DNA from 4 places in the Streptomyces sp. QH1-20 genome. Region 1 is predicted to be linked to each of the others. Evidence: riboswitches for the same ligand, from Rfam matches in the RefSeq annotation. Region 1 holds a riboswitch; each other region holds the start of a gene.

What was found. Region 1 has a riboswitch for cobalamin ahead of AB8O64_RS01645 (ABC transporter substrate-binding protein). Riboswitches for the same ligand answer to the same signal wherever they lie in the genome.
Region 2: another riboswitch for cobalamin. It lies ahead of cobN (cobaltochelatase subunit CobN); the one in region 1 lies ahead of AB8O64_RS01645 (ABC transporter substrate-binding protein).
Region 3: another riboswitch for cobalamin. It lies ahead of AB8O64_RS24090 (ribonucleoside-diphosphate reductase subunit alpha); the one in region 1 lies ahead of AB8O64_RS01645 (ABC transporter substrate-binding protein).
Region 4: another riboswitch for cobalamin. It lies ahead of AB8O64_RS11520 (prenyltransferase/squalene oxidase repeat-containing protein); the one in region 1 lies ahead of AB8O64_RS01645 (ABC transporter substrate-binding protein).

Annotation. Positions count from the first base shown of each region.
Region 1 is NZ_CP166299.1:332,647-339,545, forward strand. Features, by position in the region: gene AB8O64_RS01625 (cysteine synthase family protein) at 1-545, shown strand, start outside; gene AB8O64_RS01630 (ATP-grasp domain-containing protein) at 542-1,774, shown strand; gene AB8O64_RS01635 (MFS transporter) at 1,771-3,042, shown strand; gene AB8O64_RS01640 (class I SAM-dependent methyltransferase) at 3,042-3,791, shown strand; cobalamin riboswitch at 3,848-4,029, shown strand; gene AB8O64_RS01645 (ABC transporter substrate-binding protein) at 4,059-5,087, shown strand; gene AB8O64_RS01650 (FecCD family ABC transporter permease) at 5,153-6,214, shown strand; gene AB8O64_RS01655 (ABC transporter ATP-binding protein) at 6,211-6,899, shown strand, end outside.
Region 2 is NZ_CP166299.1:6,932,414-6,939,312, reverse strand. Features, by position in the region: gene cobN (cobaltochelatase subunit CobN) at 1-2,245, opposite strand, end outside; cobalamin riboswitch at 2,335-2,480, opposite strand; gene AB8O64_RS31280 (cobalamin biosynthesis protein CobG) at 2,565-3,941, shown strand; gene AB8O64_RS31275 (precorrin-8X methylmutase) at 3,985-4,620, shown strand; gene AB8O64_RS31270 (precorrin-2 C(20)-methyltransferase) at 4,617-6,128, shown strand; gene AB8O64_RS31265 (hydrophobic protein) at 6,365-6,541, shown strand; gene AB8O64_RS31260 (hypothetical protein) at 6,615-6,899, shown strand, end outside.
Region 3 is NZ_CP166299.1:5,290,118-5,297,016, reverse strand. Features, by position in the region: gene AB8O64_RS24110 (cold-shock protein) at 28-231, opposite strand; gene AB8O64_RS24105 (MerR family transcriptional regulator) at 571-909, opposite strand; gene AB8O64_RS24100 (DUF3311 domain-containing protein) at 1,933-2,142, shown strand; gene mctP (monocarboxylate uptake permease MctP) at 2,139-3,764, shown strand; cobalamin riboswitch at 4,009-4,148, shown strand; gene AB8O64_RS24090 (ribonucleoside-diphosphate reductase subunit alpha) at 4,306-6,687, shown strand; gene AB8O64_RS24085 (ribonucleotide-diphosphate reductase subunit beta) at 6,678-6,899, shown strand, end outside.
Region 4 is NZ_CP166299.1:2,561,880-2,568,778, forward strand. Features, by position in the region: gene lanKC (class III lanthionine synthetase LanKC) at 1-1,330, opposite strand, end outside; gene AB8O64_RS11510 (ferredoxin) at 1,496-1,732, opposite strand; gene AB8O64_RS11515 (aldehyde dehydrogenase) at 1,732-3,192, opposite strand; cobalamin riboswitch at 3,695-3,849, shown strand; gene AB8O64_RS11520 (prenyltransferase/squalene oxidase repeat-containing protein) at 4,036-5,298, shown strand; gene AB8O64_RS11525 (SCO2322 family protein) at 5,295-5,972, shown strand; gene AB8O64_RS11530 (energy-coupling factor transporter transmembrane component T) at 5,969-6,899, shown strand, end outside.

The DNA of each region.
Region 1 (6,899 bases):
CGCTGACCGTCGTCGGGGGGATCGGGTCGGGCGCCTCCACGGGCGGGCTGGTCGAGCATCTGCGCCGGCGTGATCCGTCGGTCCGTCTGATCGGTCTGCAGCCCTTCGGGAGCGTCACCTTCGGCAGTGAGGACCACCACGATCCGGAGGCCATCATCGCCGGCATCGGCTCCTCGATCGTCTTCGACAACGTCCGCCACCATCTGTACGACGCGATCCACTGGATGGACTTCCAGCACGCCATGGCGGGGGCCGTGGCGCTGCTGCGCGAGCACGCGGTGTTCGCCGGCCTGTCCACGGGCGCCGCCTACCTCGCCGCCTCCTGGGAGGCGCGCCGCTGCCCCGGCCGGCTCCATCTGGTGATCGGGGCCGACACCGGTCACCGCTACGTCGAGCGGGTCTTCGCCCGGCACCGCGAGGCCCTGGACACCGCCGCGCTCGGCCCGGCCGAGATCACGTCGCCGGCGGACCTGTCCATGCCCTGGTCGACGATGGCCTGGAACCGCAGCCCCGCACCGGGCCGGCAGAAGGAGCTCGCATCGTGACGGTGGTCTCCCTGGAAGCCCTCACTTTCGGCCTGGGGCACCTGGTCCGGGCCGCCGACGCGCTCGGCGAGCGGATCCGGCTGCTGACCCGCGACCCGCTCGTCTACGCGCACGAACTGCGGCAGCTGCCGGACGGGGCCCTCGACGTGGTCGAGATCGACACCTTCGACGTGGAGGCCGTGGCCGCGGACCTCGCCCGCCTCCCGGGGCTGCGGGGGCTCATCAGCTCGACCGACACCTGGACGCTGGTCGGTGCCGAGCTGACGGCCCGCTTCCGGCTGCCCGGCCTGGACGCCGCCGTGCTGGAGCTGACGCGGGACAAGGCAAGGGTGCGCAATCTGCTCCACGAGGCGGGCCTGACGAGGGGCCGGGCAGTGGAGGCCGGAGCCCTGGGGGCCGACGCCGACTACCCGCGTCGGCTGGGGAAGGAGGTGGGCTTCCCCGCCGTCCTGAAGGACACCGCCGGAACCGGCAGCCAGAACGTCTGGCTCGCCCGGGACTTACCGGAGCTCGAAGAGGCCCTGCGCGAGGCCGGCGGGCGGCGGCTGACCGGCCGCCTCTTCGCGGAGCCGTACTTCTCCGGGCCTCTCTACAGCGCCGAGACACTCACCTGGGAGGGGCGGACCAGGCTGCTGGGCGTCTCCAGCCGGTTGATGTCGCACGAGCCGCACTTCCGTGAGGAGATCACCGCGTTCCCCGTCGCCTTCCCCGAGCCGCAACGCCTGTCGCTGGAGAAGTGGCTGGGCGAGATCCTCGCGGCAGTGGGGTACACCGACCGGTTTGCCCACGTCGAGTTCGCCCTCACCGTGACGGGCCCGGAGATCATCGAGATCAATCCTCGGATCGGCGGTGCTCTCGTCGCGGAGGGCATGTGCCGGGCTCTCGGCTGCAATGTGTACGAGGCGATGGTGGAGGCCTCTCTCGGCCGTCGCCCCCGCCTCATCGACGCGGAGCTGCCGGGCGGCCCGGCGGTCGCGTTCGTACTCGGATACCCGGAACGCGCAGGGGTGTTCACGGGTGTGACGGGCCTCGACCGGCTGGAGGACATGCCGGGGTCGCCCGCCTGGTATCCGGTCAAGCGCGTCGGGGACCGTATCGAGCACCTGGGCGACAGCCGGGGTTACGCGGGCATCGTCTGGGCGGAAGCGGACACCGCTGAACTGGCCACCCACCGCGCCGTGGCCGCCGCCAACGCCGTACGGGTCCACACCGAGCGGGCGGCCGGGTGAGTGGAGGGCGGGCCACGGCGGCGCCCCTCGGGGTCTCGCTTCTCCGGCTGAGCGGACCGCTGCGGTTCCTGCTGGTCAGTTCCTTCCTCATCCCGCTGGGCAGCTTCATGGTCCTGCCGTTCATGTCGGTGTTCCTGCACGAACGGCTCGGCATGGGCCTGGGAGCGGTGGGTCTGGTCCTGGCCGTGGCGTCCCTCGTGCAGTTCTCCGGTGGCGTCGTCGGCGGGGCGCTCGCGGACCGGATCGGTCTGCGGCGCACCATGGTGTGGGCCCTGGTGATACGTACGGCGGGCTTCGTGGGTCTGCTGTCGGCGTTGCGCTGGCCGCCGCTCGTCGTGGGCGCGCTGATCCTCACCTGTTGCGGTGCGGCGCTGTATCTCCCCGCGAACAAGGCGTATCTGGTGCACGGCGTGGACGACGCACGGCGGCCGATGTTCCTGTCGGCCGGGAACGCGGCGCTCAACGCGGGCATGGCGGTCGGACCGCTGATCGCCGGCCCGTTCGTACTGTCCTCGCCCGGTTGGCTGTTCCTCGCTGCGGCCGCCCTGTTCCTGGTCGTGACGGCCGGCCACGCGCTGCTGCCCGCGGAGGGCGCGCCGGTGGGGCCGACGGGTGGGGCCGGCGGCGCGGATGCGGGGAGGGCCGGTGGTGCGGCGGTGGGCCGGGGCCTGCTCTCGGGCGTGGCAGCGCTGCCCTTCGCGGCCAATCTGCTGGCCTTCTATCTGTACTTCTACTTCCAGCACTATCTGGCTGTGTTCGCGGTGGAGCGGGCGTCCAGCGAGTTCTACAGCCTGGTGCTGCTCACCTGCTTCGTCCTGGTCATCGTGGTCCAGCCACTGGCCTCCGGCTGGATCCGTCGTATGCCCTACCGGTGGGCGCTGGTGGGGGGTTTCCTCGCGCTCGCCGCCGGGATGGCGGTCCTGGCGGCCGGCACCCGTCCGACGCTGCTCCTGGGCGGTGCGCTGATCACCTTCGGTGACATCGTGCTGTTCCTGAAGAACGACCTGGAGGCCTTGCGCCGCAGCCCGCGCTCCGATGCCGTCGTGTTCGGGCAGCAGCGTCTCGCGGCCGGCCTCGGCGCGTGCGCCAGCGGGATTCTCGGCGGACAGCTCTACGGTCTCGGCCTCGGTGCCGGAGAGACCGGCTGGTTCTGGCTGGCGGCCGCCGCGCAGTGTCTGCTTCTGCCGCCCCTGCTGCTCGCGGTGCGCGCGGCACCGGGTGCACGGAAACCGATCGACTCGACGACGCGAAGGAAGGCTGATTCCTGATGACACGGACGGACGGGTTCGAGGACGACGAGTTCTGGACCGGGTTCTACGACTTTCTCTTCTCCGAACAGCGCTACACGCAAGCGGAGGAACTCCTCGACTCCTCTCCCCTGTTGGACTTCACTCCCGGATCCCGCGTCCTCGACCTGTGCTGCGGCCCGGGGGTGTTCACCGTTCCGCTGGCCCGTCGCGGCCATCACGTCACCGGCGTGGACCGCAGCCCGGCGATGCTGGAGCGGGCGCGGGAGTTCTGCGGGGCGGCGGGGGCGAAGGCCCGCTTCGTCGGGACCGACGCGCTGCACCACGTCGAGCCGGAGGCGTACGACGTCGTGCTCAATATGTTCACGTCGTTCGGGTACTTCGAGGAACACGCCGACAACATGCGGGTGTTGCACAACATGCGCGCTTGTCTGCAGCCCGGTGGCCGTCTGCTGCTGGACGTGGCGGGCAAGGAGCTCCTGGCCCGAAAGGTCGTGCCGCCGAAGGTCGTCCACCGGGGCGGTGATCTGCTGGTGCAGACCGACACCGTGCTCGACGACTGGGCCCGGTTGCGCAGCGACTGGGTACTGGTCCGGGGCGACCGCGTGCACCGGGCGAGCCTGGTCTGGTTCGTGTACAGCGCGGTCGAGCTGCGGGCGATGGCCGAGGAGGCCGCATTTGAAGAGGTGGAGATCTTCGGCGGCTTCGACGGCCGGCCCTACGACCAGGACGCCGAACGGCTGATCCTTCGCGCCACCCGTAAGGGCTGAACGAGGCGAAGGGGGGGCGTGAAGCCATCGGTCGCGCGCCCTTTCCCGCCTCGCCCGCCACTCGTAATATCACCGGGTCATCGTCGCGACGGGGAATCAGGAAGCCGGTGTGAGTCCGGCACGGTCCCGCCACTGTGACCGGGAAGCGACACCTCTGGGAGACCACCGCGAGCGCGGTCGGGTCCCAGGGAACGTCGCTCCGGGAGTCAGGACACTGTCCCGTCGCGAGGGCTGTCCGAGGAGCGCGGACTCCGCAGGAGGCATCACGTGTACGACGGCATCCACCGTCCTTCCTTTTCGTCCCCCACCCGTCGGCGGGTCCTCCGCTGTGCGTTGGCTTCGGTTCTCGCCACGACCATCCTGGCGGGCTGCGGAGCGACGGACCGTGCGGACGACCGGGCCGGGGCCCCGGGGGCGAAGGGGTTCCCCGTCACCATCAACAATTGCGGCACCCGGACCACTTACGACAAGCCACCCACCCGGGTGGTGACCATCCACCAGCACCCGGCCGAGCTGATGCTCGCCCTCGGGCTGAAGAAGGCCATGGTCGGCACGGCGTTCCCCGATTCCGCGGTGCTGCCCGAGCACCGCCGTGACTTCAACAGAATTCCGGAGCTGGCGAAGAAGGAGCCGTCCTTCGAGACGGTCGTGGACGCCGACCCGGACTTCGTGTACGGCGGCTACGGCTCCGCGTTCGCGGAGAAGGAGGGACGCTCCCGCAAGGTGTTCGCCGAGGCGGGCATCCACACCTACCTGAACCGCGAATACTGCGGCAAAGGCCGTGTGGCCATGGCGGACGCCTACGAGGAGATCCGTACCATCGGCCGGATCTTCGGCATCCAGGGCAGGGCCGACGAGCTCGTGACCCGCCTCGAGGAACGCGTCGACAAGACGACCAAGACGGTCGAAGGCGGCCGACCGGTGCCGGTGTTCGTCTACGACAGCGGGGACAAGGCGGCCTTCACGGCGGGCGGCAAGAGCCTGGGCACGGAGATCATCCGGCTGGCCGGAGGGCGCAACGTGTTCGGGGACCTCGACGAGGTCTTCGGCGACGTCTCCTGGGAGCAGGTCGCCGAGCGCAAGCCCGAGGTCATCGCCATCTACGACTACCGCGGTTCGGGCAGCGTCGAGCAGAAGAAGAAGTTCCTCCTGTCCCACCCCGCCCTCGCCGACGTGCCCGCCGTCAAGAACCAGCGGTTCACGGTACTGCCGCTGACCTCGACCCTGGTCGGTGTGCGGCCCCCCTACGCGGTGGAGGACCTGGCCCGTCGACTGCATCCCGAGCGGTTCCGGTGACGGCCCGTCCGTCGGCCATGGCGGACACGGCCGGCACGGCGTCCCGGCGCTCGCGCTCTGACGGGATGCCACCGCGCCGACGGCGCAAGGTGCCGTATCCCTTGGTCCTGGTGCTGCTCGGCGCTCTCCTGCTGGTCTCGGTGACGGCCGGGCTGACCATCGGTTCGGTGAACGTGCCGCCCGGTGAGGTGTGGGGCATCATCGCCCACCGCATGGGGGCGCCGTGGCCGGAGCCGGCCTGGTCCCGGGCGCGGGAGACCATCGTCCTCGACGCCCGGGCTCCCCGGGTGCTGCTCGGCGCGGTGACCGGCTCCGGCCTCGCGGTGGTCGGCACGGCCATGCAGGCCCTGGTCCGCAATCCGCTCGCCGACCCGTATCTGCTGGGTGTGTCCTCGGGCGCCTCGCTGGGAGCGGTCCTGGTCATCGTCTCCGGTGTGACCTTGTTCGGCACGCTGTCGCTGTCGGTTTCCGCCTTCGCGGGAGCCCTGCTCACCCTGCTGCTGGTCTACGCGACCGCCCGGGCCGCCGGGCGGATCACCTCCGTCCGGCTGGTGCTCTCCGGAGTCGCCGTCGCCGCCGTCGCGACCGCCCTGACGGATCTCGTGCTCCTGACCGCCGACCGCGGCAACCAGGCGCGCGAGGTGCTCGCCTGGACGCTCGGGGGCCTCGGCGGAGTGCGGTGGGACACCCTCTGGCTGCCGGCGGGCGCACTGCTGGTGGCCGTCACGTTGCTGCTCCTGCAGGCCCGGTCGCTCAATCTGTTGCTGGCGGGCGAGGAGGCCGCCACCACCATGGGACTGGATGTGGCGCGGTTCCGCGGCCGGATGTTCGTGCTGCTCTCCCTCGTCACCGGTGTCCTGGTGGCGGCGGCCGGGCCCATCGGCTTCGTCGGGCTCATGCTGCCGCACATCGTGCGACTCTTCGTCGGCGGGGACCACCGCCGTGTCCTGCCGACGGCGGCTCTGGCGGGGGCGGTCTTCCTGGTGTGGGCCGACATCGCGGCCCGGAAGGTCGCCGCACCGCAGGAGATTCCGGTCGGGGTGCTGACCGCCCTGTGCGGTGGCCCGTTCTTCCTGTGGCTGATGCGCCGGGACGCCCGGCGGGGCACCGGCCGGGGGGTGGAATGAGCGCGACGGAACTGGACGTGGAGGGCCTCACGGTCACTGCCGGAGCGCACCGCCTCATCCGGGACGTGTCCGTGAGCGCCGCCCCCGGTGAGGTGGTCGGGGTGGTGGGGCCCAACGGCAGCGGCAAGTCGAGCTTGCTGCGCACCGTCTACCGGGTTCTGCGCCCGGATGCCGGGCGGGTGCTCGTCGACGGGGCGGACGCCTGGCGGCTGCCCGTGCGGCGGCTGGCACGCACGCTGGCGGCGGTGGTGCAGGAGCCCGGCGCCGATTTCGATCTGGTGGTGCGCGACGTGGTGGCCATGGGGCGCACTCCCCACAAACGTCTGCTCGACGGGGACACCGTCGAGGACGCCCGGCTGGTGGATTCCGCACTGGCACGGGTCGACGCGACGGAGCTGTCAGACCGCCCCTTCGACCAACTCTCGGGGGGCGAGCGACAGCGCGTACTGATCGCGCGGGCACTGGCCCAGCAGCCCGCCCTCCTGGTCCTCGACGAGCCGACCAACCACCTGGACATCCGGCATCAGATGCAGGTGCTGGGCCTCCTGCGCCGAATCCCCGCCACGGCTCTGGTCGCGCTCCACGACCTCAACCTGGCCGCCTACTACTGCGACCGCCTCTACGTGCTGCGGGACGGCTCGGTAGCGGCGTCGGGGCCGCCGCGGGAGGTGCTCACCGCCCGGCT
Region 2 (6,899 bases), 6.6 Mb from region 1:
CCACGGCGGCGATCGCGGCCGGGTCCCAGTGCGCGTCCTCCATGGCCTGGACGAGCGCACGGGCCCGCTCCTCCGCCTCGTCGGCGGTGGTGCGGGTGGCGGCGGACTCGTCGAGGCCGAGGGCCTCGCGCAGGCCCGGCAGAGCCTGCGTGCCGCCCCAGATCTGGCGGGCGCGCAGGATCGACAGGACGAGGTTGACGCGTGCCTCACCGGTGGGCGCGCCGCCGAGGACGTGCAGACCGTCGCGGATCTGGGCGTCCTTGACCTCGCACAGCCAGCCGTCGACGTGCAGCAGGAAGTCGTCGAAGCCGTCGTCGTCCGGACGGTCGTCGAGGCCGAGGTCGTGGTCGAGCTTCGCGGCCTGGATGAGCGTCCAGATCTGGGCGCGGATGGCGGGCAGCTTGGCCGGGTCCATCGCGGAGATGGACGCGTACTCGTCGAGGAGCTGCTCCAGGCGGGCGATGTCGCCGTAGGACTCGGCGCGGGCCATCGGCGGCACGAGGTGGTCGACGAGGGTGGCGTGGGCGCGGCGCTTGGCCTGGGTGCCCTCGCCGGGGTCGTTGACGAGGAAGGGGTAGATCAGGGGCAGGTCGCCGAGGGCGGCGTCCGGGCCGCAGGCGGCGGACAGGCCGGCGTTCTTGCCGGGCAGCCACTCCAGGTTGCCGTGCTTGCCGAGGTGGACCATGGCGTCGGCGCCGAAGCCGCCGTCCGCCTGGGAGGCGGCGATCCAGCGGTAGGCGGCGAGGTAGTGGTGCGAGGGCGGCAGATCGGGGTCGTGGTAGATCGCGATGGGGTTCTCGCCGAAGCCGCGCGGCGGCTGGATGAGGATCAGGAGGTTGCCGCGGCGCAGCGCCGCGAGAACGATGTCGCCCTCGGGGTTGGCGCTGCGGTCGACGAACATCTCGCCGGGCGCCGGTCCCCAGTGCTCCTCGACGGCCTCGCGCAGCTCGGCGGGCAGCTCGGCGAACCAGCGCCGGTAGTCGGCGGCCGGGATCCGGACGGGGTTGCGGGCGAGCTGCTCCTCGGTGAGCCACTCCTGGTCGTGGCCGCCGGCCTCGATGAGGGCGTAGATCAGCTCGTCGCCGTCGCCGGACGCGAGGCCGGGGACCTCCTCCGTGCCGAAGTCGTAACCCTCCTCGCGCAGTCGGCGCAGCAGCGCCACGGCGCTGGCGGGGGTGTCGAGCCCGACGGCGTTGCCGATGCGGGAGTGCTTGGTGGGGTAGGCGGAGAGGACGAGCGCGAGGCGCTTGTCGGCCGCGGGGATGTGGCGCAGCCGGGCGTGGCGCACGGCGATGCTGGCGACGCGGGAGGCGCGCTCGGCGTCGGCCACGTACATCGGCAGGCCGTCCTCGTCGACCTCCTTGAAGGAGAACGGGACGGTGATGAGGCGGCCGTCGAACTCGGGTACGGCGACCTGGGTGGCGGCGTCGAGCGGCGAGAGGCCCTCGTCGTTCTCCTCCCAGGCGCTGCGGGGGCCGGTCAGGCACAGGGCCTGGAGGATCGGTACGTCGAGCGCGGCGAGGGCGCCGGCGTCCCAGGACTCGTCGTCGCCGCCGGCCGAGGCGGCCGCGGGCTTGGTGCCGCCCGCGGCGAGGACGGTGGTGACGACGGCGTCGGCGGTGCCGAGCGCCTCGATGAGCTCCGGCTCGGGGGCGCGCAGCGAGGCGACGTACAGCGGCAGGGCGCGGCCGCCCGCGTCCTCGATCGCCCCGCACAGGGTTTCCACGAAGGCGGTGTTGCCGCTCATGTGGTGGGCGCGGTAGTAGAGCACCGCGATGAGCGGGCCGCTCGCGCCGGGCTTGGGGGTGCGCTCCAGCGGGCCCCAGGTGGGGGCGGGCGCGGGTGCCTCGAAGCCGTGTCCGGTGAGCAGCACGGTGTCGGAGAGGAAGCGCGCGAGCTGTTCGAGGTTGTCGGGCCCACCGTGCGCGAGGTAGGCGTGGGCCTCGGCGGCGATGCCGATGGGGACGGTGGAGGCCTCCATCAGCTGGGCGTCGGGCGCCTGTTCGCCGGTGAGGACGACGACGGGGCGGTCCCCGGCGAGCAGCAGGTCGAGGCCCTCCTGCCAGGCGCGGATGCCGCCGAGGAGGCGGACGACGACGAGGTCGGTGCCGTCCAGGAGGGCGGGCAGGTCGTCGAGCGCGAGCCGGGCGGGGTTGGCCAGGCGGTACGGGACCGGGCCCCCGTGAGCGGCAGCCGCGCGGGCGCTGAGCAGGTCGGTGTCGGACGTCGACAGGAGAAGGATCACGCGGCGCTCCCCAGGGCATCGAGGGTCGCCCGGGGTACGCCGGACCGGATGGTGCGCATGCGGCGGCTGGCCTTCCTCGGGGTCCGCGCCCCGGGCGGTTGGAGGACGGCGGGAGTTCCTGACTCGCCCGGCATCGCTGCCGGGCTCACAGTGGCGGGACCGTGCCGGAGTCTCACCGGCTTCCTCCCCTGACGCCGTCGCTGGCGTTTGGCGGACCAGAGGACGAACAAAGAGATTCTGGCCACCGATGAGCATAGTAAGCGCTGACCGTTTGGCACAGGACGGTGCACCCGGTGTGATCGTCGGTATGCTCGCCGCCATGCCCGTCACCCCCACATCCCCCCCGGAGCGGGATAAACCGGCCGCCGGCGGACGGACCGTCCGCGCGGGCGGCGACGCCTGCCCCGGTGCGCTGCGGCTGCACACCGCGGACGACGGTGCGCTGGCGCGCGTCCGGTTGCCGGCCGGGTTGTTGACAGCCCGTCAGGCGGTGGCATTGGCGCTGGTCGCCGAGGAACTGGGCGACGGGAATCTCGACATCACCTCGCGCGGCAACGTCCAGTTGCGCGGGCTGGCCGACGGCTGCGGCGGTGAACTGGCCGACCGGCTGCGGGGCGCGGGGCTGCTGCCGTCCGACCGGTACGACCGGGTGCGCAATGTGGCGGCCTCGCCGTTGTGCGGTCTGGACGGGGCCACGGAGCCGGCCCGCGCCGGGGCAACCGATGTGCAGACCTGGGCGCGCGCCCTGGACGCACTCCTGTGCACCCCCGCGTCCGATGCGCCCGACCCCTCCGAGGGTCTGGATTTGTCAGGTTTGTCGGGCCGTTTCCTCTTCGGACTGGACGACGGCCGCGGCGACATCGTGGCCCTCGGCCCCGATGTGACATTGATCGCAAGCGGCGAGGAGCAGGCCGTGCTGTGCTTCGCCGCCACCGGGCCCGGTCTGCGGATCGCCGCCCGTGACGCGCCGCGCGCGGCCGCGCTGGCCGCGCGCGAGTTCCTCGCGGCACTGGCCCACAGCGGCACCAGGGCCTGGCGTGTCCGGGACCTGGCCCCCGAACACCGCCCGCGCGTCGAAGCGTTGGCGGACCGGCTGACGGCCGCGGGCATCGCTTCCGTCCCGCTGCCCAGGCCCCGTCTGCCGCACGGCCCCCCCGTCGGGCCCGGCCTGGTCACCGGCCGGGACGGGCGGTGCGCCCTGTCGGTGACCGCGCCGCTCGGGCGGCTGACCGCCGCCCAGTGGCGGCTCGTGGCCACCGCGGCCGACCGGGACGGGACGGGCGAGCTGCGTGTGACACCCTGGCGCGGCATCGTCGTCCCCGGCCTCCCGGCCGGTACGGCCCGCTCCCGGCTGACGGCGCTGGCGGACGCCGGACTCGTCACCTCCACCACGTCCCCCTGGCACCGGGCGGGCGCGTGCGCGGGCCGGCCGGGCTGCGCCAAGTCCCTCGCGGACGTACGGGCGGACGCGGCGGCCTGCCTCGCGGGGCTGCCCCCAGCGGGGCTCCCGGTGTACTGGTCCGGCTGCGAGCGGCGGTGCGGCCACCCGGGCGGGACATGGGTCGACGTGCTCGCGACCGGGGACGGCGGCTATCGGATCGCGGTACGGGACGGGGAGACGGAAACGACGACGGAAACAGCCACAGCGGGGGGACTGGCCGACGCGGTCGCGGCGGCCCGTACCTCCGCGGACTGACCCTGCACGACACCACCAGGCGCAACCCAGCAAGCGAGGCACAGTGTTCGAGTACGAGAAGGACGGCGCGTCCATCTACCGCCAGTCCTTTGCCACCATCAGGGCCGAGGCCGACCTCGGCGGACTGCCGCCGGACGTCAGCCAGGTCGCGGTGCGCATGATCCACGCCTGCGGGATGGTCGATCTCGTACGGGACCTCGCGTACTCCCCCCAGGTGGTGGCACGGGCCCGCGAGGCGCTGCGCGCCGGGGCGCCGATCCTGTGCGACGCGAACATGGTCGCCAGCGGGGTGACCCGCAAGCGGCTGCCCGCGGACAACGAGGTGCTGTGCACCCTCGCCGACCCGTCGGTGCCGGAGCTGGCCCGGCGGATGGGCACGACCCGCAGCGCGGCGGCGCTGGAGCTGTGGCGCGAGAAGCTCGACGGCGCGGTCGTCGCGGTCGGCAACGCGCCGACAGCGCTGTTCCGGCTGCTGGAGATGCTCGAAGAGGGCGGGGCGGCGGCGCCGCGCCCCGCCGCGGTCATCGGCATACCGGTGGGCTTCATCGGTGCGGCCGAGTCCAAGGACGCCCTGGCCGACAGCCCGCTGGGGCTCGACTATCTGGTGGTGCGGGGCCGTCGCGGCGGCAGCGCCATGGCAGCGGCGGCGATCAACGCGATAGCGAGCGAGGAAGAGTGAACGAGCAGCCTTCGACGACGGGCCGACTGTACGGAGTGGGCCTCGGCCCCGGCGACCCGTCGCTGATGACCGTGCGGGCCGTCGAGGTCATCACCGCGGCCGACGTCGTCGCGTACCACAGTGCCCGGCACGGCCGCAGCATCGCGCGCACCATCGCCGAACGCCATCTGCGCCCCGACCACATCGAGGAGCAGCTGGTCTACCCCGTCACCACGGAGACCACCGACCACCCCGGTGGCTACCGGGGCGCGATGGAGGAGTTCTACGAGGAGGCCGCGGCGCGGCTGGCCGTCCATCTGGACGCCGGGCGCACGGTCGCGGTGCTCGCGGAGGGCGACCCGCTCTTCTACAGCTCGTACATGCACATGCACAAGCGGCTCGCGGACCGCTACCCCACGGAGGTGATCCCCGGGGTCACGTCCGTCAGCGCGGCGGCGGCCCGGCTGGGCGAGCCGCTGGTGGAGGGCGAGGAGATCCTGACGATCCTGCCGGGCACGCTGCCCGAGGAGGAGCTGACGGCCCGCCTGGCCTCGACCGACTCGGCCGTGGTGATGAAGCTCGGCCGGACGTTCCCCGCCGTGCGGGGCGCGCTGGAGGGCGCGGGCCGGCTCGCGGACGCGCGGTACGTCGAGCGCGCCACGATGCCCGGGGAGCGTACGGGCCTGCTGGCCGACGTGGACCCCGAATCGGTGCCGTACTTCTCGGTGGCGGTGCTGCCGAGCCGTGTCGACGCGGCTCCGGCCGCCTCGGACCGGGGCGAGGTCGTGGTCGTCGGGCTCGGCCCGGCCGGCCCGCTGTGGCTGACGCCGGAGGCGCGCGGCGAGCTCGCGGCGGCCGAGGACATCGTCGGCTACAGCACGTACGTGGACCGGGTGCCCGTCCGGCCGGGCCAGCGGCGGCACCCGTCCGACAACAAGGTGGAGTCCGAGCGCGCCGAGTTCGCGCTCGACCTCGCCCGGCAGGGGCGGCGGGTCGCCGTCGTCTCCTCCGGCGACCCGGGTGTCTTCGCGATGGCGACGGCGGTCCTGGAGGTCGCCTCCGAGGACCCGTACCGCGAGGTGCCCGTGCGGGTGCTGCCCGGCATGACGGCGGCCCACGCCGCCGCATCCCGGGCGGGCGCGCCGCTCGGCCACGACTACGCGGTCGTGTCGTTGTCCGACCGGCTCAAGCCGTGGGAGGTCATCGCGGAGCGACTGCGCTCCGCCGCGGCGGCGGACCTGGTCCTCGCCCTGTACAACCCCGGCTCCCGCAGCCGCGTCTGGCAGGTCGGCAAGGCCCGCGACCTCCTCCTGGAACACCGTCCGGCCGACACCCCGGTCGTCCTGGGCCGGGACGTGGGCGGCCCGGAGGAGAGCGTACGGATCGTCCGGCTCGGCGAACTGGACCCGGAACAGGTCGACATGCGCACGATCCTCATCGTGGGCTCCACGCAGACCCGCGCGGTACGGCGTGGCCCCGGCGGCGGCGAGGAGATCGTCTGGACGCCCCGGCGGTATCCGGAGAAGTGACGCCACGGTGCCCTTCGGGCCGGGAACACCCGGGCCCGAAGGGCACCGTGTTCGTTCGCCCGAAGAACACATCGCTCTGGCCAATGCGTTGACAAGGGCAGACGCCGGGCGTTGACTGACCACTACGGCGTAGGGCTACGACGCTCCGGCATCCTCCGGACGGCGCCCCCCGTCCAGCTTCGCCCGGCCCCCGCGGAACTCAGGGAATCCTCCCTGTGCTCATTGGAGCTCCGGCCGTGACCGTCTGGATCGTTCTCCTCCTGCTGGTCCTGCTTCTGTTCGGGTTCGGCTTCACCATGCACCTGCTGTGGTTGGCCGCGGCTCTCCTGCTGATCGTCTGGTTCTTCGCCTTCGGCCGCCGCACCCACAAGGGCGGCGGATCCCGCTACCGCAGCGGCCACGGCCATCGGTAGCCGGCCCCAGGCTTCGGACCACCCGCCTGAAGACTCGGAGCGGCTCACGAGCCGGGAAGCAGCGAGGGAAGTCATGTCCACCGTCGTGATCATCATCTCGATCGTCGTGGCCGTCCTGGCCGTGGCCACCGCCCTCTTCATCGGGCGCGGCCGGGCACGTGGCGGCCACCGGATGAAAAAGCGCTTCGGCCTCGAGTACGACCGTGCCGTCGCCTGTCACGACGGCGACACCGAGGCCGCCGAGCGGGAACTCGGCGAGCGCGTGCAGCGGCACGGTTCCCTGAAGGAGCACCCGCTGCCGCCCGAGGCCCGCGAGCGGTACGTGATCCTGTGGGCCCGGATCCAGGAGCGGTTCGTC
Region 3 (6,899 bases), 5.0 Mb from region 1:
GCCCCAGCCGCAAAGTACGCGTCAGCGTCAGGCGGGAACGATGTTCTCGGCCGTCGGGCCCTTCGGGCTCGGCACGATGTCGAAGGTGACCTTTTGGCCTTCGAGCAGCTCACGGAAGTCTTGAGCTGCGATGTTCGAGAAGTGGGCGAACACGTCGGCACCGCCGCCGTCCTGCTCGATGAAGCCGAAACCCTTGGCCGCGTTGAACCACTTCACGGTGCCTGACGCCATGCCGTATCTCCTATGGTGCAGTACGCCGGCACCCGCGATGTACGGATACCGGGTCGCCGCGATGAGGCCCGCCCCAAAAAATGACCGGCAGTACGAAAGCGCTTTCCAGTGGCTGAAAGTGCCGAGGAAGGCGCTTGAAGTTCGGGAACACAACTACAACTGAGCTCGACAGTAGCATGCCGGCAACAGCCCACGTAGGGTACGTAATTCCACTCTGTTAGTTGCGGTAAAAACACTCCGCGCGCGACGTGCTGAACCCTCACCTCGCGGCCATAGATATTGGTCTACCCGAAGTGCAAACTCTCAGGAAGTGCGGTCGCTCTTCGGGCGCGCACGACCTCAGACCGCGGGTGGTGGATTCACCGACTCGGCGGCACGCCGGTATTCCGCATTGAGGCGCTGGGCTTCCTCGAGCTGATCCTCGAGGATGACGATGCGGCAGGCGGCCTCGATCGGGGTGCCCTGGTCGACGAGTTCGCGGGCGCGGGCGGCGATGCGCAGCTGGTAGCGGGAGTAGCGGCGGTGACCCCCCTTGGAACGGAGCGGGGTGATCAGGCGGGCTTCGCCGATGGCGCGGAGGAAGCCCTGGGTGGTGCCGAGTAGCTCGGCGGCCCGGCCCATGGTGTAGGCGGGGTAGTCGTCGTCATCGAGACGGCCGAACGAGTCGTCTGCTGTCATCTGCACCTCTCCGTGGAACGCATGGAGGGGCCCTGGTGCCATATGGCACCAGGGCCCCGAAGGAACTGCTACACCATCTGCCGACCCTAGTACTGCGTCGGCCTTCCGTTTCCGCAGACCCGACCGAGATGCTGCCGGGGGTGCGGGGATCGCGGTTGCTTGACCGGAGACCACCTCACTGTCGATGTCCTGCGGTACCCGGACTCAGCGATCCGCCCGGGCGATCCTGATGGCGCGGGGCTCCTCCGTTCTTCCCTCTGTATGAGCTACTACTTGCCGAACTGCCCGATGCGCGCGTCCGCAGCCGACGCCTTCACCGGGGTGCTGCTCACTGACTGCACTGCTGGGTACTGCGAACTGCACTTACTGAACCGCTACCGCGGTCCTGTCCACGGCGGCCCCTGATCACTGCGGGCCACCCGGTCCGGTCGTCAGTCCCGTCGCCGTCCTGCAACAACCCTGGCTTCGAAACTCCACCACCGCACCGTCCTGCGAACTACGGTGCTGCTGCCCGGCAGTTCATCTCTGCCGGGCCTTGCTCGATCTCGGCTACAAGAGAAACCATAACCACACCGGCACCCAATGTCTACTCTGACCGACATAGATTTTTGTGTGCCGATCGGAGAGATAGTCGCCTTCGATCACAGACGGGGCACGTGGCGACCGCTCCAGCCCGGGGCCCCGCTTCGAGCAGCGCCGTGACGCCGGCCTCGGGGCCGCGTACGAACGCGTGCGGGCCCGACGTCACCGCCTGCCGCATCGCTCTCGGGCCTGAAATTGCCATACCGATATGCGGACAGGGGGTGACGCCCAGTAGCACCCTCCCCTAGATTTCCTGCGCATCACGCAGTGATCACACAGGGGGGAGTCACCACCATGACGGAACCACCGACCGAACCACCCGCCGAGCCTCTCGCCGGGTCGGCAGCGCAGCTGCCCCAGCAGTCGACGACGTCACCGTCCACGGTGTCGTCGGAGGGCGGCCCCAAGGGTGGGCGTACGGCATCCGCCGTCACCGTGCCCATGGTCGTCGCGGGGGTGTGTCTGGCCATCCCCTTCGGCGCGATGCTGTGGGTCGACTCCTACTCCCGGCTCACCCCCACGTTCATCGGCATGCCGTTCTTCTACTGGTACCAGATGCTGTGGGTGGTCCTCTCGACCGCGCTCACCGTTGTCGCGTATGTGATCGTCAGGCGCCAGGAGCGCGCCCGCAAGGGTGGTGAGCGGCGGTGAAGGACGGCGTGAACGGCGTGGCGCTCGCCGTCTTCATCTTCTTCTTCCTGGTCGTCACCGTCATGGGCTTCGTCGCCTCCAGGTGGCGGCGCGCGGAGAACGCGAACAATCTCGACGAGTGGGGGCTGGGCGGGCGCTCGTTCGGCACCTGGGTCACCTGGTTCCTGCTGGGCGGCGACCTCTATACCGCGTACACCTTCGTGGCCGTCCCGGCGGCTATCTACGCGGGCGGCGCGGCGGGGTTCTTCGCGGTGCCGTACACGATCCTCTGTTATCCGCTGGTGTTCACCTTCCTGCCCCGGCTGTGGTCGGTCTCGCACAAGCACGGCTATGTCACCTCGTCGGACTTCGTCCGCGGCCGGTTCGGGTCCAAGGGGCTGTCGCTGGCCCTCGCGCTGACCGGCATCCTCGCGACGATGCCGTACATCGCGCTCCAGCTCGTCGGCATCCAGGCCGTCCTGGACGTGATGGGCGTCGGCGGCGGGTCGAACTGGTTCATGAAGGACCTGCCGCTGCTGATCGCCTTCGGCGTGCTCGCCGCCTATACCTATTCCTCCGGGCTGCGGGCGCCGGCGCTGATCGCCTTCGTCAAGGACGCGCTGATCTACATCGTGATCATCGTGGCGATCGTCTACATCCCGATCAAGCTCGGCGGCTTCGACGACATCTTCGCCAAGGCGGGCGAGGCGTTCGCGGTCGAGAACCCGGCGACCGGCAAGCCGCGCGGTTCCCTGGTGACCGGGCCGGAGGCGCAGTGGGCGTACGCGACGCTCGCCCTCGGGTCGGCGATGGCGCTCTTCCTCTATCCCCACTCGGTGACGGCGGTCCTCTCCAGCCGCAGCCGCAACGTCATCCGCCGGAACACCACGATCCTGCCGCTGTACTCGCTGATGCTCGGGCTGCTGGCGATCCTCGGCTTCATGGCGCTCGCCGCCGGGGTCAAGGTCAAGAACGGCCAGCTGGCCATCCCGCAACTCTTCGAGAACATGTTCCCGGACTGGTTCACGGGCGTCGCCTTCGCCGCGATCGGGATCGGCGCGCTCGTCCCGGCGGCCATCATGTCGATTGCCGCCGCGAATCTGTTCACCCGCAACATCTACAAGGACTTCATCAGGCCGGACGCCACGCCCGAGCACGAGGCGAAGGTCTCCAAGCTCTCCTCGCTGCTGGTGAAGGTCGGCGCGCTGGCCTTCGTGCTCACCATGGACAAGACCGTCGCGATCAACTTCCAGCTGCTCGGCGGCATCTGGATCCTGCAGACCGTCCCGGCCCTGGTGGGCGGGCTCTTCACCCGCTGGTGCCACCGCTGGGCGCTGCTCGGCGGCTGGGCGGCCGGAATGATCTACGGCACCTGGCGGGCGTACGACACGCCGAGCGCGACGCAGGACCACTTCGGCAACACGAACCTCATCCCGCTCATCGGTGAGAAGGGTTACATCGGCCTCACGGCCTTCGTCCTCAACGTCATCGTGGTGATCGTCCTCACCTTCGTGCTCAGGAAGCTCGGCGCCCCGGACGGCGTGGACCAGACGAAGGCGTCGGACTACACCGCCGACGCGGGTGACCCGGGCGTGGTGGAGAAGCTCCCGGCGGCCACCGCGGGAGCACCCGGCGGCCACTGACCCCCACACCCCCGACCGCGCCTCTGAGGCCGCCGCTCCCCGACGAACAGGGGGGCGGCGGCCTTCGCCTTGCGGGTGCCGCCCCGACGCTCGCAGAGGCCCTTCGGGGGGCTTCGGGGGAGGCCTCCGAGGGCCGTGACGGGGGCTCAGGCGATAAGCGATTCGAGGTCCAACACCCGGGCGCTCTAGCACATTCCGCACCCAGCTCATTACCGCGCGACACAACATGTGGGGGCGCGTACGAGTGGCAGCACTAGATGTATGCTCGTCCTCGCTGTCGCCGCAGGGGAATCCGGTGGAAATCCGGAACTGTCCCGCAACGGTGTATGTGTGCGGTTTTACGTACCCAGAGTCCGAGGACCTGCCGACAGCGCGCCCGCCTCCGAGCCTCCGCTCGGAACAGGGCGTCGAATTCGTCCGGGTCTCGCGGGTTGGGCCGGTGGACGCTGCGTGGCATGCCCTGGTGCAGGGGTGTCCCCGTACGCGCCCGTCGCGCCCGCCCGCCCGGCCCACACCACTGCCGAGCGAGGGAGAGCCCCACGTGACCATCGCGCCCGCCGATCCGGTCTCAGCGACAGCGGAAGCGACCGGCGGCCCCGGGACCGCGCTGCTGCGCACCCTGACCGACCTCACCGCCGATCTGCCCGCCACCGACCCCGGCAAGGTCGCCGCCGCCGCACTGCGCGGCCGGCACCCGGGCTCGGACGAGGCCGAGTTGCGGTCCCTGGCCACCGAGGCCGCCGCCGGGCTCATCGCCGAGGAGCCGGAGTACTCCCGGCTCGCCGCGCGACTGCTCACGCGTGCGATCGCCGACGAGGCGGCCGGACAGGGCGCGCTCTCCTTCTCCGCCTCCGTCGCGGTCGGCCACCGCGAGGGCCTGATCGCCGACGAGACGGCCGCGTTCGTCGTGACGCACGCCGAGCGCCTGGACGCCCTCGTGGACGCCGCGCTCGCCGACGGCGCCGACGACCGCTTCGGCTACTTCGGTCTGCGCACCCTGCACAGCCGCTACCTGCTGCGCCACCCCATCACCCGCCAGGTCGTCGAGACCCCGCAGCACTTCCTGCTGCGCGTGGCCTGCGGCCTCGCCGAGGACCACTCGACGCGGGCCCTGGACGACGTGGCCGAGCTGTACCGGCTGACCAGCACGCTCTCCTACCTGCCGTCCTCCCCCACGCTCTTCAACTCCGGCACCCGGCACCCGCAGATGTCCTCCTGCTACCTGCTGGACTCGCCGCTGGACGAGCTGGACTCGATCTACGACCGCTACCACCAGGTGGCGCGGCTGTCGAAGCACGCCGGCGGCATCGGCCTGTCGTACTCGCGCATCCGCTCGCGCGGCTCGCTGATCCGCGGCACCAACGGCCACTCCAACGGCATCGTGCCGTTCCTGCGCACGCTGGACGCCTCCGTCGCCGCCGTCAACCAGGGCGGCCGGCGCAAGGGCGCGGCCTGTGTCTACCTGGAGACCTGGCACGCGGACATCGAGGAGTTCCTGGAGCTCCGCGACAACACCGGTGAGGAGGCCCGCCGCACGCACAACCTCAACACCGCGCACTGGATCCCGGACGAGTTCATGCGCCGCGTCGAGGCGGACTCCGACTGGTCGCTGTTCTCCCCCGCCGACACCCCCGAGCTGGTCGACCTGTGGGGCGACGAGTTCGACGCGGCGTACCGCAAGGCCGAGGCCGACGGCAAGGCGATCAAGACGATCCCCGCGCGCGTGCTGTACTCCCGGATGATGCGCACCCTCGCGCAGACCGGCAACGGCTGGATGACCTTCAAGGACGCGTCCAACCGCACCGCGAACCAGACCGCCGAGCCCGGCAAGGTCGTCCACTCCTCGAACCTCTGCACCGAGATCCTCGAGGTCACCGACGACGGCGAGACGGCCGTCTGCAACCTCGGTTCGGTCAACCTGGCGCAGCACCTGGGCGCCGACGGCGAGATGGACTGGGAGAAGCTGGACCGCACGGTCCGCACTGCCGTGACCTTCCTCGACCGCGTCGTGGACATCAACTTCTACCCGACCGAGCAGGCCGGGAACTCCAACAGCCGCTGGCGTCCGGTGGGCCTGGGCCTCATGGGTCTCCAGGACGTCTTCTTCCGGCTGCGGCTGCCCTTCGACTCCGCCGAGGCGAAGGAGCTGTCCACCCGGATCTCCGAGCGCATCATGCTCGCGGCGTACGAGGCGTCCGCCGACCTCGCCGAGCGGCACGGCCCGCACCCGGCCTGGTCCGCGACCCGCACCGCGCGCGGCGTGCTGCACCCCGACCACTACCCGAACGCCGAGCAGCGCTGGGCCGACCGCTGGGACGCGCTGCGCGCCCGGATCGCGAAGACGGGCATGCGCAACTCGCTGCTGCTCGCCATCGCGCCGACGGCCACCATCGCCTCCATCGCGGGTGTGTACGAGTGCATCGAGCCGCAGGTCTCCAACCTCTTCAAGCGCGAGACGCTCAGCGGTGAGTTCCTCCAGGTCAACACCTACCTGGTGGAGGACCTGAAGCAGCTCGGCGTGTGGGACCGCACCACGCGTGACGCGATGACGGACGCCAACGGCTCGATCCAGGACATGAACTGGATCCCCAAGGAGGTGCGCGACCTCTACCGCACCGCCTGGGAGATCCCGCAGCGCGCCCTGATCGACATGGCCGCGGCCCGTACGCCGTACCTGGACCAGAGCCAGTCGCTGAACCTCTTCATGGCCTCGCCCACCATCGGCAAGCTCAGCTCGATGTACGCGTACGCCTGGAAGCAGGGCATCAAGACGACGTACTACCTGCGCTCGCGTCCGGCGACCCGGATCGCCCGCTCGGCCGGCGCCGCCGCCACCATCCCCGTACAGCAGGTCGCGACCCCGGACGCCGACGCCGTCGCCTGCTCCCTTGAGAACCCCGAGTCCTGCGAGGCATGCCAGTAATGTCGTCCGAACAGAAGAACCTGCTCGACCCCGGGTTCGAGCTGACGCTGCGCCCGATGCGGTACCCGGACTTCTACGACCGCTACCGCGACGCGATCAAGAACACCTGGACCGTCGAGGAGGTCGACCTCCACTCGGACGTCGCCGACCTCGCCAAGCTGTCCCCGGGTGAGCAGCACATGATCGGCCGCCTCGTCGCGTTCTTCGCGACC
Region 4 (6,899 bases), 2.2 Mb from region 1:
GCGGGTCGACGGCGAACAGGCTCGTCAGCGGCAGGAAGAGGGCGATGCGCAGACAGGCCAGGGCGTAGCGGTCGACGTCGAAGCCCTTGCGGTCGGCCGGGGCGACGAAGCCGGGGTTGGCGATGGTCTGGCGGCGGCCCTCGTCGATGTGCGCGGCGGCCTCGAAGTCGAGGAGGACAACCGACTCCTCGTCCTCGGCGACCATGATGTTGAACAGGTGCAGGTCGTTGAAGACGATGCCGCGCGCGTGGACGGCGTCGACGGCCTCCTCGACCAGCCGGTACAGCCGCATCGCCCAATCCGTGTAGGCGGCGAGGGCCTCGGCGCCGGGGTCCGGGTCGACGAGGGGGTGCCGCCGGGCGAAGAAGGTGTTGAGCGGCCTGCCCTCGACGAACTCGAGCACCAGGAAGTGGTGGTCGCCGAGGGTGAAGTAGTCGTGCACCTCGGGGGTGTACGGCAGCCCCGACAGCGCGCGCAGGGCGTCCCGTTCGCGCTCCAGCCGGGTCACCGCGTCGGCGCCGTCGGCGGCCAGGCCCGCGTGCGGGCGACCTTCCTTGAGGACGACCTGCCGGTCCGTGCGCAGATCGGTGCCGACGTAGACGCCGCCGCCGTTGGAGAAGTGCAGGGCGCGGTCGATCCGGTACGGGATGTCGCTGACCGTCGTCGCCGAGCGGGCGGCGAGGTGCGGGGCGAGGAAGTCGGGAAGGGTGATCCAGTCCGGGACGTGGAAGGCGGGGTCCCGGCGGTCGGGCACGAGCACCCCGTCGGCGTTCTCGACGGCCGGGCGCAGCTCGCCCTTGTCGTCGTAGCAGTGCCGTTCGGTGAAGCTGCCGTACCGCACGTACACCGGGCCGTCGCCCCAGCGCAGGTCGGTGAGGATGTACGGGCCCGCCTCGCCGGTCAGCAGGGCGTCGAGGTCCTCTGCGATGGCCCGGCACTGCGCGTCGTCGGCGGGGTAGACGGTGATGAACTTCCCGCTGCCGCCCCGGTCGGCGTACTTGGCGTTGCGGGTGTGCAGGAGGTACGGGCTCGGCACGCACTTGAAGGCGATGCGGCGCGGTACGCAGTAGTCCCAGACGGTGGCGAGGATCCGCTCGGCGTTGTCCAGGCACGCGGAGACGTGGATCTTCCAGCCCTGGCTGGGCAGTTGGGCGTCGAGCGGCCGGAAGGCCCGCCAGTCGCCGGAGTCGTGGCGCTGCCAGTCGGCGGGAGGCTCACGGCGGGCGGTCGCGTAGAAGCCGGTGGGGCCGTCGCCGTCGGCGGGCAGGCGGTGCGGGGCGTCGTAGAACCGGCGGTCCGCGTCGCAGTAGACGGCGTAGCCCTTGTTCATCGCACTCCCTCGTCCGGTGACGTCGTGAGGGTTCCACGGCGTCACCGCGAGGGGACAGTCGTGAATGTCATGAACCCGCTATGAGGAACGCACGAGTAACAAGGCAACACATGTTCCGGTTGTTGGCCTCTCCGTTCCGGTTGCCCGCGCCGCCCCGGGCGCCGGTCATGCGTCCTCGGGCGGGAAGACCGCGGCACCGTCCCCGAGGGCCCGCAGGGTGATGGCCTCGACGGGGCAGCTCTCCGCGGCGGCGAGCACGGGCCCGGCCGCGTCGGTCTCCGCCTCGGCCGGGTGGGACTGCCGGGCCGCGTCCAGCCGGAACGCCCACGGTGCGATTCCCGCGCACATCCCCGAGCCGACGCAGACGCTCCGGTCGACCTCCACGTGCCAGCGCTCGGTCATCACGGCGCCTCGTGGCCGGCGGGCAGGTGGATCGTCTTGTGTTCCAGATAGGCGGCGAAGCCCTCGGGCCCGAACTCCCGCCCCAGACCGGAATTCTTGTAGCCGCCGAAGGGGCCGAGCATGTCGAGGCTGAAGGTGTTCACGGAGTACGTGCCGGTGCGCACCCGTCGCGCGACGTCGATGCCGCGCTCGACGTCGCGCGTCCAGACGCTGCCGGAGAGCCCGTAGTCGGAGTCGTCGGCGATGCGGACGGCCTCCTCCTCGTCCTCGTACGGCAGGAGGCAGACGACCGGGCCGAAGATCTCCTCGCGGGCGATCCGCATGGTGTTGGCGACGTCGCCGAAGAGGGTGGGCTCGACGTACCACCCGCGCTCCTGCCCGACGGGCCGGCCGCCCCCGGCGAGGACCTTGGCACCCTCGCGCTGCCCGAGCGCGATGTAGTCCAGCGACCGGCGGCGCTGACGCTCCGCGACGAGCGGGCCGATCTGGGTGGCGGGGTCCAGCGGGTCGCCGACGACGAAGGCGGACGCGGCGGCGGCGAAGCGCTCGGCGAGTTCGTCGTAGTGGGCGCGGGGCGCCAGCACGCGGGTCTGGGCCACACAGGTCTGGCCGTTGTTCATCCAGGCGGCGGGCACGATGCCGGCGACGGCCGCGTCGAGGTCGGCGTCGGGGAGGATGACAGCGGCGGACTTGCCGCCCAGCTCCAGGGTGACGCGGGTGAGGTTGCGGGCGGCGGTCGCCATGACGCGCCGGCCCGCCTCCACGGAGCCGGTGAAGGACACCTTGTCGATGCCGGGGTGCCCGACGAGGTACTCGCCGACCTCACGGCCGGCGGGCAGGATCGACAGCACGCCTTCGGGCAGCCCCGCCCCGGCGACGATCTCCGCGAGCAGATAGGCGTCCAGCGGTGTCTCCGGGGACGGCTTGAGGACGACCGAACAGCCGGCCAGCAGGGCGGGCGCGAGCTTGGCCGCCGCCACGAACTGCGGCGCGTTCCACGGCACGACGGCCGCCACGACACCGACGGGCTCGCGCCGCACGAGCAGCGGCCCGAGGACGCCGGCCCGCCGCTCCTCGTAGGGGAAGTCCCGGGCGACGGTGATCGCGCAGTCCCAGACCATCATGGCGCCGAGCGCCTGCCCGAGGACGCTCCAGGAGTAAGGGGACCCGTTCTGCGCGGAGACGACCCGGGCGATCTCCTCGTGCCGGGCGGCGATCGCGTCCTTGATCCGCGTGACGACCTCGATCCGCTCCCCGAGCGGCCGCCGCGCCCAGGCCCCGCACTCGAACGCCGCCCGCCCCGCCGCGACGGCCCGGTCCACGTCGGCGCGAGTGGCGTGCGGCACCCGCCCGATGACGCGCTCGGTGTGCGGCGAGACGACGTCGATGGTGTCCGTACCGGCCGGATCGGCCATCACCCCGCCGATGAAGAGCTGCCCGTGCTCGATGACTCCACGCATCCGCACCACCTCCACGACGGCCGGGGGTCTGACCGACCCTCGATCTGACGCTGCATCAGAACTGATAGCAGTTCCGATGAGAGGGGGCAACAGTCGCCTCGCGGCGGGCGGGGCGACAGCCGCTGTCGCGGTTGCCGCCGCTGGGTCCGCGGCCCGGATCGCATCGCTGCCCCCTCCTGAGCCGAGGACGAGCGCATCACCGCGCGGCGGCACGGACCCCGTCCGGAACGGACAAGCGCCTCCGGGCCGACGGCCCACCCACCCTGCGGCTCCGCCGCGCCGCGCCCGCGGCGCTCCGAGACACGGCCCCGTCCGGAACGGACAAGCACCCCGGCCTGCCCACACACACCCCCGCCGCGGCGCGGCACCCGCAGGACGGCCACCGCCGCGCGGCGCCCGCGGCGCACCGCTCCGCCGACACGCCCCCGTCCGGAACGGGCAAGCCCCCAGCCCGGCTGCCGCGCCGTCGTCGGCCGACCCGCCCGGAGGGCACCAGGTGTCCGTAAAGCGACAGCTAAAGTGTGCGTGACAACTTCATCCCGCCTCGGAACGGGGAAAGCCGGTGCGAATCCGGCGCTGACCCGCAACCGTGAGCGCGGCCCGCACCCCGGTGCGGTCGTGCGAGCCGGAGCTCCCGCTCCGTGGCGGCAGGTCCCCGGAGCCGGTCGTGCCGCGTGCGGTGCCGTCCGGACACCGGCACCGTCGAGGTATACGGAGCCGACGTCCCGGTGCCACCGCGCGAGGTGCGCGGCTGGGCTGCCGTGCGAGGCTGTGCACCACCCGTAGCACCCAGCCGTATGCCGCCCACCGCTGTGAGACACCCACCGAGAGGCACCGACTTCCATGGCCCCCTCCTTCGCCGTCCACGCGCGCCGCGGCGCCGCGGCCCTGGCCACCGCGGCCGTCCTCAGCGCGGCCGTGGCCCCTGCCGCGTTCGCCGACGGTTCACCGTCCCCGGCCACCGCCCCGGGGCTGTACGGCAAGAAGGACCCGCAGTTCGACGGTGTCTTCCGGCAGTCCCTGGCCCTCCTCGCGCAGAAGGCGACGGACGTCGCCCCGCCGAAGCAGGCCGTCGACTGGCTCGCGGGGCAGCAGTGCGCGGACGGCGGCTTCGCCGCGTACCGCGCGGACACGGCCAAGGCGTGCGACCCCAAGGCCGGTGAGTTCACCGACCAGACCGCCCTCGCCGTGCAGGGCCTCGCGGCCGCCGGCGGGCACGGCGACGCGGTGAAGAAGGGCCTGGGCTGGCTCAAGGCCCACCAGAACGAGGACGGCGGCTGGGGCATGACCCCCGGCTCCCCCAGCGACCCCAACTCCACCTCCACCGCGATCGGCGCGTACGCGGCCACCGGCCAGGACCCCGCCAAGGTGACGGCCAAGGGCGGCAAGAACCCCTACGACGCGCTGATCGGCTTCCAGCTCGGCTGTGACCAGAAGGAGGACGAGCGGGGCGTCTTCGCCTACCCGGACCAGAAGGGCAAGCTCACCCCCAACGACCTGGCCACGACCGCCGCCGCGCTGGCCGCGCTCGGCAAGGGCTACCTCGTCGCGCCCGCCAAGGGCGGCGACATGCCCGTCAAGCCGATGGAGTGCGCCGACGACGAGTCGGCCAAGCCCAAGGACGCGCCGTCCGCCGGTGCCGCCGCGGCCGCCTACCTGGCCGCGAAGATCGACGCGAACGACGGTGCCCTGAAGTCCGCGATGTCGCAGGGCGGGGCCGACCCGGCCCTCACCGCCGACGCCACCCTCGCCCTCGCGGCGGGCGGCCACCGCGACGCCGCGGCCAAGCCGCTGAAGTGGCTCGGCGACGGCGCCAACAAGACCGCCGACTGGGCCAAGGGCGACCCCGGCCGTCTCTCCAAGCTCGTGCTCGCCGCGCACGCCGCCGGCGCCAACCCGCGTGACTTCGCCGGCGTCGACCTGGTGCAGCAGTTGACCGCGACCGGTCCCAAGGCGGAGGCTTCTCCGTCATCGACGGAGACCAAGGACGAGAAGAAGAAGGACGACGACACCATCGGCATCTGGTGGATCGTCGGCATCTTCTTCGTCGCGAGCGTCGGCGTCGGCTTCCTGATCAGCGGCCGCAACAAGAAGCAGCAGCTGTGACGGTGGCGCGTTCCGCCGCGCGAGCCGTCGGCGCGCTGCTGGTCGCCGGGCTCCTCGCCGTCCTGGGGGCCGTGCCCGCGCAGGCGGCGGGGTACCGGTACTGGTCGTTCTGGGAACACACCGGCAGCGACTGGGCGTACGCCACCCAGGGGCCGTCGGTGCTGCGGCCGGACGACGGGGACACCATCGGCTTCCGGTTCGCGGTCAGCGAGGACTCCGCGCGCGCCGCGAAACCCCGCGACAAGGGCGACTTCTCGGCGATCTGCGCCAACACGCCGGCGAAGGACGGCAGCAAGCGCGTCGCGGTCGTCCTCGACTTCGGCATACCCGAGCACGCGCCGGGCGGTGAGCGCCCGCCCCGGCAGCGCACCGCGTGCGCGCAGGTGAGTGAGGACGCCCGCGCAGGTGACGCGCTGGCGGCCGTCGCCGAGCCGCTGCGCTACAACTCCGCGGCACTGCTGTGCGCCATCGCGGGCTACCCGAAGTCGGGCTGCGGTGAGCAGGTGGGCGCGCAGGAGTCCGGGCAGCAGCCGTCCGCCTCCGAGAAGTCCGGCGAGTCCGGCAAGTCCGACGGCGGGGACGACGGCGGTCCTTCCGCCGGTCTGCTCGTCGGTATCGCCACCGTGGTCGTCCTCGGCGCCGCCGCCGTGTGGCAGGCCCGCCGCCGCGCATGAGTGGGACGACCCCGCCGCGGGCCGGCGGCCATCGCACCGGGCGAGCGGGCCCCGCGCCCGTCACCGCACGGGCGGCCGCGCTGCACGCGGGCGCCTGGTGGATATGGGCGCTCGGACTGGCCACCGCCGCCTCGCGCACGACGAACCCGCTGCTGCTCGGCCTGCTGATCGCCGTCGCCGGATACGTGGTGGCCGCGCGCCGCACGGACGCGCCGTGGGCGCGCTCGTACGGGGCGTTCCTCAAGCTCGGGCTGGCCGTGATCGTCATCCGGCTGGTGTTCGCGATCGTGCTCGGCTCGCCGATCCCGGGCACGCACATCCTCGTCACCCTCCCCGAGGTCCCGCTCCCGGACTGGGCGAAGGGGGTGCGGATCGGCGGCCGGGTGACCGCCGAGGGGCTGGTCTTCGCGCTGTACGACGGCTTGAAGCTGGCCACCTTGCTGATCTGCGTCGGCGCGGCCAACGCGCTGGCCAACCCGGCCCGGTTGCTGAAGTCCCTGCCGGCCGCGCTGTACGAGGCGGGGGTGGCCATCGTCGTCGCGATGACCTTCGCACCCAACCTCGTCGCGGACGTCCAGCGGCTGCGTGCCGCCCGCCGGCTGCGCGGCCGCCCGGACCGGGGCCTCAAGGCCCTGCTCCAGGTGGGGCTGCCGGTGCTGGAGGGAGCGCTGGAACGTTCGGTGGCACTGGCGGCGGCCATGGACGCGCGCGGTTACGGCCGCAGCGCCGAGGTGCCGCGCGCCGTCCGGCACACCACGACGGCACTGACGCTGGGCGGGCTGCTGGGCGTCTGCGCCGGGACATACGGCCTGCTCGCCGACCAGGGCGCGGGCTACGGCCTGGCGGTGCTGGTGGCCGGGCTCGCCGCCGCGCTGGCGGGCCTGTGGCTGGGCGGCCGCCGCTCGGTCCGCACCCGCTACCGGCCCG